3 regions of the Tumidithrix elongata BACA0141 genome follow, and region 2 is predicted to be linked to each of the others. Evidence: predicted binding sites of a transcription regulator. Region 2 holds the regulator's gene; each other region holds the start of a gene.
The links. Region 2 encodes HrcA, which represses chaperone genes, less so after heat shock. Its sites were predicted from a motif close to TTAGCACTCNNNNNNNNNGAGTGCTAA; they were not measured.

Region 1 (5,258 bases), on a different contig from region 2:
ATCGGTATCTTGCACGAGTTTATTGAGGTTATCTACATAGGCTTTATGATGCTTGCCATAGTGAAACTCTAAGGTCTTAGCTGACATGCCTGATGACTCAAGCGCATTCAAGTCGTAGGGCAATGCAGGAAGTTCAAACGCCATTATTCTGCTCCTCTCTAAGTAATTTGCTTAGCTTTCTTAGGTTTAAGTATTGTTACAATTATATGCTACATCGTAAACCGTAATTCTTGCTACAACGCACTTAGTCCAACAAGTAGTGAAGTGAAACTAGCTTTAATGCTTCTCATTCTTCAAAGGAATTCTTATGAGCCTGAACTCATTCAGATTTACATTGTTTAATATTTAAAATCTGTACTATGCAAATATCTGCTTTGCCTACAGAGGTTTGGGTGATTCATCCCGATCGCTGCTTGGGCAAGATCTACCTAGACTGGATGCCCCAACCTGGAAATTATTTAGAGCTGGAGGGCAAGCCTTACACAGTTTTGGAACGTCGCCACCGCTATCAGTTTAGAAACGGCCGCTACGCACTATTTAACATTGTCGTATACGTTCAACCCAGCCAGAAACCCTTGGAAAATACCTTAGTAGATGGGCGTTGGGTGGTTGGTGATGCTTCCTGCCGATTTAATGCGCGATCGGAAATTATGCGTTGTGCGGTCAATCCCCTTGGTCCCTGTGAGGGCTGTAGATTTTTGGAAAAGGTAGAAGGGTCTTAGGTACTTATTAGTAATCAGGCAGGTTAGCAATCAGGCAGGCTCAAGTGGAGCCATCGTTAGATCGGCTTGTTTTAATTGTGCGTGATAAAGTTCGGCTTGTTCTTGTGGCCCTACCCACACGATCGCCAACCCCTCAAAATGCACCTGATTGGTCAATTCCCACGCCAAGGACTCTGTCATGGCAGGAATATATTTCAGCAGGCACTTAATCACATGCTCAAACGTATTAAAGTCATCGTCAAGAACGATGACTTTATAGTTAGGGTAAGGCTTTTTAACAACGGACAAAACCGTCTGACTTGCTTTATCAGGGGCTTGAGTGGCAGCAACAATAGGCATCATAAATTGTGTTTCCAACTCCTAGTTCCTCATTATAGTCAAAATGATTTTGACATTGGCAGCTTTTTTTGGGCAAGTATTGCACTAGTTCGGTAAACCACACTCGTATATGTAATTCAGTTTCCGCTAAATTAGCAGTCAGCAGTTAAGAGTGCTAATTTAGCTCTTAAGCCGCTACTAGATCGATTGTTTTGAATATTAGCAACTCGTTAATCTTCAAGCGATCGCAATGTTGCTGGTTTTTAAGAGCATGTAAATGTTAACGAATTAGGTTGATAACTATGGCAGCAACGTCTTTAAACATCTCTACTGTAAAGCCTTTAGGCGATCGCGTATTCATCAAAATCAGCGCAAAGGAAGAAAAAACAGCAGGAGGTATCTTTTTACCTGATACCGCAAAGGAAAAGCCACAAGTGGGAGAAATCTCAGCCGTAGGTCCTGGCAAACTTGACGATAAAGGCGTTCGTCAAGCTCTTGATGTCAAGGTCGGCGACAAGGTTCTCTATTCAAAGTATGCAGGTACTGATATCAAGATCGGCACAGATGAATATGTATTGCTAGCTGAGAAAGATATCTTAGCGATCGTCGAATAAAAGCAATTAGCTCTTAGCGATTAGCTCTTAGCTTCCAAGAAATAGCCAACTGCTAATAGCTAACTGCTAACAGCCTTGAGATAACTGATAACTCACAACTGATAACTCACAACTTAACAACCAATCAAAACTATGGCAAAGAGAATCATTTATAACGAAGATGCACGCCGCGCCCTAGAACGAGGCATGGATATCCTCACTGAGGCTGTAGCTGTTACTCTTGGACCTAAAGGCAGAAATGTCGTTCTAGAAAAGAAGTTTGGTTCACCTCAAATCATCAATGATGGTGTCACCATTGCCAAGGAAATTGAATTAGAAGATCACGTTGAAAACACAGGCGTGGCACTAATTCGTCAAGCCGCTTCTAAAACCAACGATGCTGCTGGCGACGGAACCACCACTGCAACCGTTTTAGCGCACGCGATCGTCAAAGAAGGTATGCGTAACGTTGCCGCTGGCGCAAATTCGATCGCTCTCAAGCGCGGTATTGATAAGGCATCTAGTTTCCTTGTAGACAAGATTGCTGCTCATGCTCGCCCTGTAGAGTCTTCTAACGCGATCGCTCAAGTCGGTACGATCTCTGCTGGTAACGACGAGCAAGTTGGTAAGATGATCGCCGAAGCCATGGACAAAGTTGGCAAAGAAGGCGTAATCTCGCTCGAAGAAGGCAAGTCGATGACGACTGAACTAGAAATCACCGAAGGGATGCGCTTTGATAAGGGCTATATCTCTCCTTACTTCGTTACCGATAGCGAACGCATGGAAGCTTCCCTTGAAGATCCTGCCATCTTGATCACCGATAAGAAAATCGGTATGGTTCAAGACCTCGTACCAGTTCTAGAGCAAGTTGCTCGTGCTGGTCGTCCGCTCTTGATCATTGCCGAAGACATTGAAAAGGAAGCACTTGCTACCCTAGTCGTGAACCGTCTGCGCGGCGTGTTGAACGTTTGTGCGATCAAGGCTCCTGGATTTGGCGATCGCCGCAAAGCCATGCTAGAAGATCTAGCTGTCTTGACAGGTGGTCAAGTGATTACCGAAGATGCTGGACTCCGTCTTGATACAGTCAAGCTTGACTCATTGGGTCGTGCCCGTCGGATCACCGTTACCAAAGACAGCACTACGATTGTTGCCGAAGGTAATGAAGTCGCAGTCAAATCTCGTTGCGAACAAATTCGCCGTCAAATTGAAGAAAGCGATTCTTCGTTTGATAAAGAGAAGCTACAAGAACGCTTGGCAAAACTATCGGGTGGTGTAGCTGTAATTAAAGTTGGTGCTGCGACTGAAACCGAAATGAAGGATCGTAAATTCCGTCTGGAAGATGCGATTAACGCAACCAAAGCTGCGGTTGAAGAAGGCATCGTTCCTGGTGGTGGGACGACCTACGCTCACTTGGCTCCTGAATTGGAAACATGGGCAAAGGGCAACCTCACCGGTGAAGAACTCACGGGTGCGCTGATTGTGTCGAAGGCACTTTTGGCTCCTGTCAAGCGAATTGCTGAAAATGCCGGTCACAATGGTGCTGTAATTGCAGAGCGTGTCAAAGAACTAGAATTCAATACTGGCTTTAATGCAATGACCAGTGAATTTGAAGATATGTTTGTTGCAGGTATCGTCGACCCTGCCAAGGTTACTCGTTCTGCTTTGCAAAATGCAGCATCGATCGCTGGCATGATTCTCACTACAGAATGTATCGTTGTCGATAAGCCTGAAAAAGAAGCTGCTCCTGCTGGTGGCGGCGGTATGGGCGGCGGTGACTTCGATTACTAATCGCCTGCATTTGGCTTTTAGCAAACTACTCTTTTAAACAACAAAGTGGCTTGAGTTAAATTTACTCAAGCCACTTTGTTTTTGAATCTACGGTTTAAGCCCAGTAGAATTAAGAAATTCTGGTTTTGCAACAACGCATTAATGCGAGTAATACCGATGATGTCTGTGATAGGAGTTAGGGTTACCCTCATAGATATAAACCGATCTTGGAGATGGAGAAACTTGGGTTTCAACGATCGATCGGTTATAAAGATTTGTATTCGTGGGCAGGCTATAAGGATTTGGTATTTGATGATAGGAATAGTTGGGTTGCCTGTAGATCGGCACGACATTCTGATAGTAGTTTTCGCGGTGGTGAGAATGATGGCGCGAATATCGATCGTAAGGATCGTAAGAACCATATTGACTAGGAGTGCCGTATTGAATAATCACCCTAGTATTACCGCTGCTAAAACTCGTGCCAATAGACAGATCTGCGTAAGCTGGGATGGCGAATATGTTCGCGATCGCCAAGCTGGTTATCCCTAAAATTAAGGTTTTCATAAATTTAACTTCTGGGTGAAGTGGCAAGCCTAAACCTTTTCGCTCAACTAGCGATTCGGTGCTTTTTTTATTTTATAACAACTTGATTGTGGAAATTAGATTGCAAAATCAAGAGGCGGAAAGAAGTGGTTCTAGGCAAAGGTTTACCTCTTTCTATAGAAATGCACTCCCCCATCCGCTTGCAGACGGGGGAGTGCATTTAAAGGAAGTACTACAGATGTAAATTTCAAATCTTAACGATTGCGTAAAAAGTTACTTAACTTAACTTTTGTTCTTATGAAAGCTCGAACCCAGATTTATACACATCAAGATTAGGTGTGATTAATCTGGTGTGCAAATTGTGCGAACGGTGCTGCAATTTCTGCCTCCATAATCTCTACATACCTCATCTGCTTTTTCTTCTGCAGCACCTGCATTGGCTGACCAAGCCGTTCCTGCGGCTCCATTTGAGGCTTCCGAAATTGACATACAGGCATTACGCACCCAGATTAATATTCTGCAATCTCCTGCACCAGAAAGACTTTCGCACTGAGATATGGCACTGCGCTCAGCAGCAGCACGAGAGCTATAGTTCCATGCATAGCCTTTGTCTTGCGTAGATCGAGAGCGTGCGATCGCCCCAAAACTATTTTGCGCATAAGCATCCATCCCACCACTTAAGACTAGGGGGAGTACGACAGTCGCTGCGATCGCCAGAGAACCACAAAATTTCCGCACCATAAAAACCTCACTGAATCAATGTATCGACTTATTTCTATAGTCAATATAAGGTTAAAAAATATTAGGGATTTGTGATCTAGATCGTCACTTGGCGTGTCTTTTGGCAATGACATAAATGGTTAAAAGCGATCGCGATTTGTGAATTTTTGACAATTAGGTTAAAACTATTATGCAAGAGCCTCATTACTATTAAACCGCAATATGCTTAGTCGAGTTGCTGACTCAATTTACTGGCTAAACCGCTATATCGAACGGGCAGAGAACGTAGCGAGATTTGTCGATGTCAATCTACAGTTAATGTTAGATTTACCTTCCACCGTACCGCAGCAATGGGAACCTCTCGTGATGACTACAGGGGATTTATCTCTGTTCAAAGAGAAATATGGTTCCTCAACCTCAGAGAATGTGATTCAATTTCTTAGCTTCGATCGCGAATATCCTAATTCAATTCTTTCCTGCCTGCAAGCTGCTAGAGAAAATGCGCGATCGGTGCGGGAGATTATCTCCTCAGAGATGTGGGAACAGGTCAATGACTTCTATCTATTCGTTAAGGATGCTTCTCCCGGTCAGCCGT
Region 2 (5,258 bases):
TAAACCGAGTTCTGCCCAGTAGTCTGACATATTCATCGGTAAGTAAGCCCATTTGTAACCATAGATCTAGCCCTAGCAAAATATTGTCGTTGAGCTTGGCTACTACGATTAAACGATTTCCTTGCAGTCTGGTATTGCGCCATCGCAGATCTAGCTCAGAGATCAAGTCCCATTCAAACCATGCCTCAATGCCCTTTAGGACAACAGCATAGGGAACTGCGATCTCAAAATCAAGACGTAGATACGTCAAAGATTCTGAATTCATAACAATACCTCCAAAGGAAGTGGCTCGCTATGATTATCAGTGGCAATCGGCTAATTTTTGAGGTTAGTGTGTGACAGTTTACAAACTGGTCTCGGATATGTCTGGAATATTATTCCTTTAGCCCATAGAGTCAGCACCTACTACTGCACCGATGCCAAAAAAAGGCGAGTAGATCGCGGTGGAAGAAAGAATTCTCGTGACTTTAGTTGGGAGGTGTCAAAACATCTTAGGTGGAATGTATTCTTTAGGGATTTGCCTCTCTAGCCATTTTCGTACCGAAGGAACCTGTGTCGCTGCCAAGCCACTGCCTAAGAGAAACATCACACAGACCAATAGGATTAGGAATCCTCGACTGGTCTGTTTGGCTACCACCTCTCCTAGTTCCGTTTTTTCAGTGTTTATGTCTTCTGATACTTCTGTATTACTAACTTTTTGGGCAGAGGTCACCAATGCAGACGTTGGATTGATAGGCTTAGCTTTTGTTCTAACTTCAGCGATCGTAACATCTCTATTAGATTCTAGTGGAACTGTTTGTAGGACTGTTGCCAGCTCTTCCTCTTCTTTTCGATCTTCTTCAGGATTAGGCTTAGCAAGACGACAACGCATCAGTGCCAACGTAATATTGTCATGCCCGTTCAGATGATTTCCCTCCTTAATTAGCTCTTGACAACTGCGATCGAGGGGTTTGTCCTGTGTCAAGATTGGGCGAATATGTGACTCTTGAAGCATATTGACGCGATCGAAGTCGCTTAACCCATCGGAACAGAGTAATAGCAAGCAGTCTTCGTCGATGATGAAACGTTGGACTCGCGGCAAGAGCATATCTGAGGTTCGAGTTCCCAAAGCTTGAATCAGCGCCCCGCCATCAATGCGCTGTGTAGCATAGGAATAGAAGTTGTAGCCAAGAATAGACTCACGGGTAGCCACATCATCATCGAGGCTGACTTGACGGCAGTTTTTGCTATCAATCCAATAAATACGACTGTCTCCAACATGGACGATATAGACCTCGTGGTGAGGTTTTCCTTGAGGGGCAGGAATCACAGCCATCACCAAGGTTGTCCCCATGCGCTGTTGGGCTTGCCGTTTTTGTTGATCGTTCAGGGCAACAATTTGGTTGTTTACCACCCGCACGATCGCTTCAAGTTGAGCAATAAATCCATCAGCTGAGAAAGGCTCTGAATCCGTTTCAACTTGGCGCAGCAAAATCTGAAGCTGTTGTTCTAGGGTTTTAATTGCCATCGAGCTTGCCACTTCGCCACCCTCATGACCGCCTAAACCATCACAAATAATGGCGACGCGATCGCGCAGCATCCCATTTTGTTGCGATCGCTTTTGGCGTTTGGGGTCGGGGTAGCAAGTATCTTCGTTGTGGTCGCGTCTTTGCCCTTTATCGGTAGCGCTAGCAATCCGAACGGTGAGGGGTAAGGTTTGTGAAACCTGCGCTGATAACTGGTCTAGAAATGCGATCGCGCTGGTAATGTTATGGTCACCACGCCCTAAATCGTAAAAAAACTCAGCAATGGGTTCGGCAATCTCTGGTTTTGCCCGATCCAGCCAATGTACCCATAGATCTCCGAGTTGGGTTAATGTCACTGGGGTATCATCAGCTTGCAATTCTAAAAGTCTCAACCAAGCACCATCTACCCTCAAAAAATTAGCGTTGAGCAGTGTTTTGGTCATATTTTGCTCGGCAAGGGGTTGCCATAGCTGTAAAACCTGCCACAGCCAGTTAACTTGTCGTAAGGGTGTGGCTTGCCCCCAACTTGCTTCTAAGGTCGGTAAGAGCTTACCTGTGGAATCGATGGGGGCATCTTCGAGTAATAACACCTCTGAGACACCCAACTCTTCGCCAAACCGTAATAGTCCATAGGGGCGGGGTAAGTGCATCACTAGCCGAGATAACCTGAGATAAGAAACCACATCGTTGGGAAACTCGTCAGGAATTTCGGGCAGCTTAAAACTTTGCGTATCAACCACAATTTGAGAATCTATGACACGATAGCGATCGCCTAGCATCGATCCTTGAGGAAATGCTTCCGTATCTATCCCTACCGCCCAGAGATATTGTCGCGGAATTACCGTAGATTGATCCTGCTTATTCATAGGGAAGTATACGATCATTCAAAATCTCAGAATTATCTCACAGATGGGATCTCAAAACACTTGTCTAACCTGATACTAGAATTCTGGTCTAATCTGAGTATCCTAGTAGAATCAGACTTTATTTTAAACAAAACATAATTTTATTTTTTAGTTTTCACCATATTAACCTCCATTTCGATTCATCCAAAAATCTATGAAGACAAAGCTGAACGCTAGAGAACAAAAAGTTCTGTGGGCGACGATCGACTGTTACATCGCAAAAGCTGAACCAGTTGGCTCAAAAGCTTTGTTAGAAGGGTACAACTTTGATATTAGTTCTGCCACGATTCGTAATGTTATGAGTATGCTAGACCGTTCGGGTCTGTTATACCAGCCCCATACCTCCGCAGGCAGAGTCCCCTCTGACTCAGGCTATCGGGTTTATGTAGACGAACTGATTAACCCTTCCAGCGAACTGACGGATAATGCAGCTCAGATGTTGCAGAGCAAAATGGGCTTATCTGGGAATAACAGCCTAGAGCAAATTTTACGGGGTGTGGCGCAAATTTTGGCAACTCTAAGTGGTTGTATTGCCTTGATCACTGCGCCTGATATGCAAACGGTCAAGATTCGTCACTTGCAATTGGTGATGGTCGATACCTGCAAAGTTATGGTGGTCGCTGTGAGTGATGCTTACCATACAGCATCGGTAATGATGGATTTGCCCTCAGAGACCAATGCCGATCTGCTAGAAGCAGAGCTGCAAATTTTAAATAATTTTCTCAATACACACTTGCGAGATAAGCGTTGGTCAGATCTAACTAGTACTTTGCAATGGCACGAACTAGATAGTAAGTTTCAGCAGTACGCTACGTTATTGCAACAGTCTTTGCAGCAGTTGATGCGAATTTACAACCCCGTTGCAGTCGGACATTTTTTCATCAGTGGTATGACAGAATTGCTTCGTCAGCCCGAATTTACCCAACTTAGCCAAATCCAAAGCGTGATCCAACTTTTAGAGGCCGATCAAGCTTCTTTATTGCCCCTAATTTTCGATCGACCTGAGTCTTCACAGCCAAATAGCGTCACCGTGAAAATTGGCTCTGAAATTTCGCTGGAACCAATCAAGCATTGCACCCTGATTTCTACGACCTATAGCTGCGATCGCACCCCTGTCGGTAGTGTTGGTGTTTTAGGTCCAACCCGTCTCGATTACGAACGCGCGATCGCTTCCGTGCAGGCTGTGGCAACCCATCTCTCAGAGTTAATTGGGCAGTGGTAGAGACTTTATGAACTTATATTAAAATCCTTGCGCTTTAGCGTCTGATTTAATACTCTAAATACAGGCACATAGAGATAAAAGGTTTTGGGCAGTGCCTCCTTCCCAAGCCAGTTGCAGAGCTAACTAAGCAAGTTATTTCTTATTAGTTTTGTCTTTTTTTGGTTTGAGTACATTTACTGATTTTTCCTTGGTGGTTAATTATCGTAGGTGTTACTAGCCCTGTACTGCTATTTGGTTTTTCTGTCTTGTCCTCTGTTAGTTAAAGTTGCGTCTAAGCTCGAAGGGATTTAGGTAACGTGATTGATACAACGGGGCAAGGAGGATGGAAAGCCAAGTTAATTATGAAGTGTCATAGTAGTAGGCAGGTTAGTAAAGTCAGGTAAGGCAATTGCTAGAACACTTTCCCTTTATTGCTCAATAGTTCTAGGGGATTGCTGGGAAAAGTTAGAAACGAAAAGATCGAGAGGCAAGCGACTCAAGTTAATTGAGGAAGAGAAAGTACGGTTTGTCGAGTTAGTAAACTGTAGTAAACCCTAGTAATAATTCAATAGTGATTTATATTTTTGCGTGAGTCTGGTAGCCTTCTATCGGACTCACTGAGTTTTTATAAGGGTTCTTTGTAAAGGCACTTGGTAAGGGCAATTTGTAGTGCGATCTCTCAACCAAAGCCAAAGGGAGCCTGTCGTATCGAATCTATGTGTTATCTCGCGATCCCAAACAAGTTTTAATTTATTTGTAGCGCAGGCATCTTGCCTGCATAGGCATAAATCTTCTAAGCAGTGCTGTTGCGATCGCTGAGGCAGCAATCAAAGAATTTTAGATATTTAGAATAGGTTTTTGTAAGTGCGATCTAGCACCACAGAATATAAACATATGTTAAAACGCTTGCATTTCTAAGGAATTGTTTCTATTGTATTCATAGGCACATATAGATAAGTGGTTCTGGGCAGTGCCTCCTCCCCAAGCCAGTCATAGAGCTAATTAAGCAATATCTTTCTAATTAGTTTTACGTCATTTAAGCTCAGGTACATTTACTAATTTCTTCTTGGTTTTTGATTGCCGTAAATGTTACTATCGCTGCGTTACTATTTGGTTTTTCAGCTTCTTATTTTCTGTTGTTTAAAGTTAGGGCTATGCTCATAAGAGCCTAGGTAAACGAGATAGCTACAACGATGTGAGACTGTTTGAAAGCAAACCTAAATATGACAGATAAAGATGAAGTGTCATAGTAGTAAACAGGGTAGTATCGGCAGGTGAAGCAATTGCTAGGACGTTCCTTTAGAGACTTTTTAGTTCTAGGGATTTGCTGGGAGTTAGAAATAGAAAGACTTAAAGACAAGCTACTCAAGGTTATTGAGATCGGAAAGGATAGTTCGTTCAATTAGCGACCTCTAGTAAACCCTAGTTAACCTCTAATAGTGATTTATATTTTTGCATGAGTCTGGTAGATCCCTACCAGACTCATTGAGTTTTTATAAAGGGTATTCTTAAGAGCATGAGGCGATCGCTAGGTTCGTTGCAATCATAGAGCGATCGCGGTTAGCATAGTTTTAGTACAGGCTCTAGCAGGAGGTAGAAATGCTCGAACTTGAAGCTAAACAACAGACTAAAATTAGTAATTGGGTT
Region 3 (5,258 bases), on a different contig from region 2:
ATCGCAATAAGTTTGCGGAGCGTATGGTTCCCATTAAGCAAAAGGTGGAGGCACTCCAAAAAGAAAATCGTCAGTTGCATATTGAGCTACAAAGCTTGAGTTTCCGTTTGGCGAATCGTGTTCGACCTCAACGCTTAGAACTTCCCAGAGTTCAGATAGGTTCTCCTGCCCTACCTGTCTTTGGTTAAGTAGATCGGTCAAAAAATCAGTCTCTTGGGTGTGGGTAACTCCTTCACCCTTTTCTTTTTCACCCTTTTCTTTTTGATGCCAATTTTTAGGTGTGATGGATTTAATTACGGCTTGTGACAATATTGAAGATTTACGTGCTTGGGTTCACAAACATTTGGCTGTGGGTGCGGCTGATGGGAACTTTTGGCTCCCGATCGTTTGGACAGCTAGAGGACCCCTCTATGCTGAGGTGATTACACAACAGCCTGATGGGAAATACCAGCAACCATTCCACCTACCAGATAAGCTCAGACAGCCGTTATACGATCTCGGTTACAGGTTACTCAGTCATTTAAAAGCAACACCCTCAGTCTATTTGATGCAGTTTTCTCTATCTTCTCTAAATGCTCTAGAAGATGCTGAAGTTCTATTCGATCGCTTAATTCCATTTCCTGATGAGCCTGCGATCGCTTCTGTGGGCGTCCAAGAACCCAATCTATTTACTTGTCATTGGCTCTGCCTGACAAATCGCCCCATCTACGATCTAGTAATTCGCTAAGCCCCTTAGTTGACTGACGTTGCACGTCATGACTAAGAGCGCTCAAAGTGACTGTAACCCACTAAACATGTGCCGAGAAATCTACATGATTTACCTTAGATGCGCTCGAACGACAGCTATCTAACCTGAGTTCGGGTCAAGGCAGAACAAAGCAAGCCAACTTGCTGGAACCGAGGGGGGTGATCCCCCTGCCCTATCGGGCATCCCCCTTGAAAAAGGGGCACAAGTGAGTTCTCCCCCCTTTTTTTAAGGGGGGCTGGGGGGGATCCTTGGGATGTATAGCGTTTCAGGTTTTCTCATCCCGAACTGACGTTATCTACAATGCAAGAATTTCCTCCGAATCTCAATCAAAATCGTCTAGATGGAAGACTCGATCCGAGAATTAGCGCCATGCTTTAAGATTAGCTTTAAGCTTAATAAGTGGTATTGAAAGTTTTTAGAAATTTTCCACTTTGTTTTTTATCTAAACTGACTGAAACCATGCACTATGCGATCGATTTTGGTACGAGCAATACTGTTATAGCAAGGATTGGCGATTTCTCAGAGGATGGCTCTAAACGTAGTGCAGTGGAAACCGTCAAGCTGGCAGGCTTAAGTTCGCTGGTGTTTGGGAATCCATCCTTGATTCCAAGTTTGGTCTACGTACAGGATGCCCAGACCTCGCAAGTCCTTGTGGGGCAGGAAGTCCGCGATCGCGGCTTAGATATCAAACTCACTAAGGGTGAACCGCGATTTTTCCGCAGCTTTAAACGCGCGATCGGCAATCCAGCGCCTGTGTTTGTGCCTGAGTTAGATGGACGAGAGGTGACCTTCGAGCAAGTTGGCGAGTGGTTTTTACTTCGTGCGATCGCTCAGCTTCCCGATGTCGAGTCGATCGTCTTTACGGTTCCCGTCGATAGTTTTGAACCCTATCGTCAATGGCTGGGCGGCATTTGCGAACGGTTAGAAGTCAAGCAAGTACGCCTGCTGGATGAGCCTACCGCAGCGGCACTGGGCTACGGCATCACCCGTGGCGATGAAACCCTTTTGGTAATCGATTTTGGTGGCGGAACCCTCGATTTGTCGCTCGTGCGACTCACACTTCCCCAACTGCTATCCCAAAGTGCAGAGAATTCGCCTGCAAGCAAACAGAAATCTCCCCTCGGATTTTTGCTCAAATGGGGAAGCTCTCCAGTTAACGCTTTGGCAAATACCCAATCCAAAGCCCAAACTGCAAAGGTACTTGCCAAGGTGGGACAAACCCTCGGCGGTATGGATATCGACAACTGGTTAGTCGATTACTTCCATGCAACCCAAGCCGTAGTTAAGAATTCCCTCGTGACGCGCTTGGCGGAGAAGATTAAGATCGAGCTTTCTAGCTCCGAGCAAGCCAACGAAGTTCTTTTTGATGATGAAACCTTTAACAGCTACGAGCTACAGCTCGATCGCGCTCAATTTAATCAAATTCTCGAACAACATCAATTTTTTGCCAACCTCGATGCTGCTCTAGAGCAAATTCGCCAGCAAGCAATGCGGCAGAATCTAGAATTAGAGAATATCGATGCCGTACTTCTCGTAGGAGGCACGGCTCAGATCCCTGCCGTGCGAGATTGGACGTTAAAGCATTTCCCAGCCGAAAAAGTTAAAGCTGACAAACCCTTTGAGGCGATCGCCCACGGTGCAATTTCTCAGGGTTGGGAAGTACAAGATTTTCTCTATCACAGCTATGGGGTGCGCTACTGGGACAAACGCTACAAGCGTCACAACTGGCATACAATCGTCAAGGCAGGTCAATCCTATCCCCTCCCCAAACCTGTGGAACTGATCCTAGGGGCTTCCATGCCCGATCAGCCCAGTATTGAGCTGGTAATTGGCGAACTGGGCGAAACCAATATTGAGGTTTATTTTGACAGCGATCGCTTGGTAACCCGTACGCTCGATAAAAATCAAGTTTCCGTGCAGCCGCTCAACGATCGCCCCGAGAGTCGCACGATTGCGCTTCTCAATCCTCTAGGCAAACCTGGCAGCGATCGGATCAAGGTTCTCTTTACCGTAGACAGTCAACGTACCTTGAGAATCACGGTCGAGGATCTGCTCACTAACGAACTTCTTACCGAAAGCCAAGCCGTCGTCCAATTGATTTGATTAAAAGAAAAACATCAGTTAAATCCATTCCACTTTTGTTCTTCAGTCCCAACCAATCATTGGACTGTTATCCCAACAGGACAGGTTGTAGACACCATTGCTGCTAAAACCCGATCGGGTACAACCTCAAAAGGCATCCGATGAATGTCAGAGTTGGGTTGACAGGTAATTGCCGCGACGGTTTCCAATTCTGCCAAGGTAACATCTTTTAAACCCAAGTCAGATAGGGTTTTAGGCAAACCTATCCGATCGTAAAACTTGAGCAATTGCTGTCTTGACGTTGCTGCAAGTGCATTACCTTGAAATTCTTCCAGCCGTAACTGCACCAAAATCCCATAGGCAACTTTTTCGCCATGAAGCGTGCCATAGGCTTGGGGCAAATGCGTCAGCCCATTATGGATAGCGTGAGCCGCCACCGTTCGGCAATTAGCCCCACCCAAACCACCGATCGCACCTGCCAGACAAACCGTAGCATCGACAACCTCTTGCCAAACAGCGCTCTGGGGATTTTGTATCGCTTCTTCGGATTTTTGTAGCAAGATATCCCGTAAAATTCTTGCTTCTTGCACAGCCGCAATCACCAAGGTGCGATCGCTATGCCCACTACTGACCGAAGCCTCGTACCACTTGGCGATCGCATCCCCAATGCCAGCCACCAGAGTGCGCTGTGGCGCTGTAGCGATTAGGTCGTAATCTACCAACATCATGTTGGGGCATCGTGGCAGGGAGACATCGTAATCAAAAGCACCCGCTGGGGTGTAAACATTGCTTAAAGCCGTCCAAGCCGCACAGGTAGCAGCCGTCGTTGGAATCGTAACAATGGGCAATTTAGATTGATAGGCAATCAATTTCGCCGTATCTAACACTTTGCCACCCCCTACGCCCAAAATCACATCAGGCTGATGCGTAGCGATCGCATGGTGTAGAGTAGCTAGACTTGCTTCAGTACAACCTTTAATGGTTGGGGCATAGATCAGTTGAATCTCAGCTGCTTCTAAGGTTGAGGTATCGAGTTTGGCTTCAAACGCGGATTTTGCTGCTGCACCAGAAACAACCAAAGCTTTCTTTCCCCCTTGCTTCCCCACTTGTTCGCTTAAAGAGAGGAGATGCTCGGCTAACTGAGACAAAATCCCCTGCCCTCGCAGTAGTTGAGCTGGAGCGATCGCAAGCATAGGAAGAGTTTCGGCATTGGTCATTGGTTTTAATTTTTTCCGCAATCTGTGTTCGTATTGTCTAAGTGAAATCTTAGCAAGCCTGGCCAATTTGTAAATACTATATGAATGATTACGGCAACTTCTCTAGCGTTATGTTAACCTTAGCGAGATTTTTAGCAATAGGTTTATTTGAGTCGTGATAAAGATCACAGAGAACTGGCCATTAATATCACAAGGAACAAGCAACTAGCATCACAGGTCTAATCTGAAACAGATGTGATGATTAAACTTATAGAGAAAGAAAGGAGATAAATCGATGTCACCCGAATACAACAAAGACGAAAACATCCCCAGCTCCCAATTTGGTCAGTCTTTTGTAATCAATATTGTCGCGATCGCGCTGTTAACCATTGTCTTGCCTCTCGTGATTCCCTCCAGCAAAATGGCTCCATCCCATGCTAGTTCTAATCTGGATGTCATAACCTCTACCAAAGCGATCGTGCAAAAGTAGAACGACAATCAACCCAGCTTATTTACTTTTGCTCTTATCTACTTTTGCTTAAGAACGAGCAACGTAATATCATCATAGACTTTCTGTTTGCCAATATAGGAACGGATGTCATCAACAATCACTTGACAGATTTCTGTAGATGACAACACGTAATTTAAACGAACTACTTCGCAAAGACGTTCTATGCCATAGCGTTCGTTTTGAATGTTTTCAGCTTCGGTAATGCCATCGGTATAGAGCACCACAACATCACCCGAATTTAATCGAATGTGGGTCTGATTCACAAAATCTGTAATATTCGATTCTAGACCAATGGGGAATCCTAAATCAACGGTGTCAATTCTCTCTAAGATGCCGCCTTGGCGCACAACAATCATCTCTTCATGCTGACCGCTAAGATAGAGGTTACCCGCTTCATAATCTAGGATAGATAGCGTTAAATTCTTATCAGATTTCATGCGCTGCACGTTGTCAAAGATGGCACGGTTGAGATTGACGAGAAACTTGACATGATCGAGATTCTCTTGCATGGCAAGTAACGTTCGCACGGATGTCTGTACCATAATCATCAGAACATTGCTTTCTAAGCCATGCCCTGTAACATCGCCAATGCCAATCTTTACCCTGCCATTCAGTTGCAGCACATCATAGTAGTCGCCACCCACTTCAGAAGCTGGTTCCATAAAGCCAGCAATATCCAAGCCTTCAATATTTTTTAGTTCTTCATCCGTTGGCAAAATCA

Region 1: groES (co-chaperone GroES) is a predicted target of HrcA. The motif match lies at 1,193-1,219, and genes of this name have one in related genera.
Region 3: V2H45_RS17135 (iron-containing alcohol dehydrogenase family protein) is a predicted target of HrcA. The motif match lies at 4,179-4,205, and genes of this name have one in related genera.

Annotation. Positions count from the first base shown of each region.
Region 1 is NZ_JAZBJZ010000021.1:13,268-18,525, forward strand. Features, by position in the region: gene sodB (superoxide dismutase [Fe]) at 1-144, opposite strand, end outside; gene V2H45_RS07275 (DUF6464 family protein) at 360-722, shown strand; gene clpS (ATP-dependent Clp protease adapter ClpS) at 753-1,061, opposite strand; gene groES (co-chaperone GroES) at 1,343-1,654, shown strand; gene groL (chaperonin GroEL) at 1,787-3,421, shown strand; gene V2H45_RS07295 (hypothetical protein) at 3,560-3,964, opposite strand; gene V2H45_RS07300 (DUF4189 domain-containing protein) at 4,286-4,684, opposite strand; gene V2H45_RS07305 (alpha-E domain-containing protein) at 4,886-5,258, shown strand, end outside.
Region 2 is NZ_JAZBJZ010000044.1:11,770-17,027, reverse strand. Features, by position in the region: gene V2H45_RS12305 (hypothetical protein) at 1-265, opposite strand, end outside; gene V2H45_RS12300 (protein phosphatase 2C domain-containing protein) at 482-2,371, opposite strand; gene hrcA (heat-inducible transcriptional repressor HrcA) at 2,565-3,632, shown strand; gene V2H45_RS12290 (Uma2 family endonuclease) at 5,211-5,258, shown strand, end outside.
Region 3 is NZ_JAZBJZ010000078.1:11,141-16,398, forward strand. Features, by position in the region: gene V2H45_RS17120 (Npun_F5560 family protein) at 1-188, shown strand, start outside; gene V2H45_RS17125 (hypothetical protein) at 284-727, shown strand; gene V2H45_RS17130 (Hsp70 family protein) at 1,208-2,851, shown strand; gene V2H45_RS17135 (iron-containing alcohol dehydrogenase family protein) at 2,908-4,047, opposite strand; gene V2H45_RS17140 (hypothetical protein) at 4,322-4,516, shown strand; gene urtA (urea ABC transporter substrate-binding protein) at 4,555-5,258, opposite strand, start outside.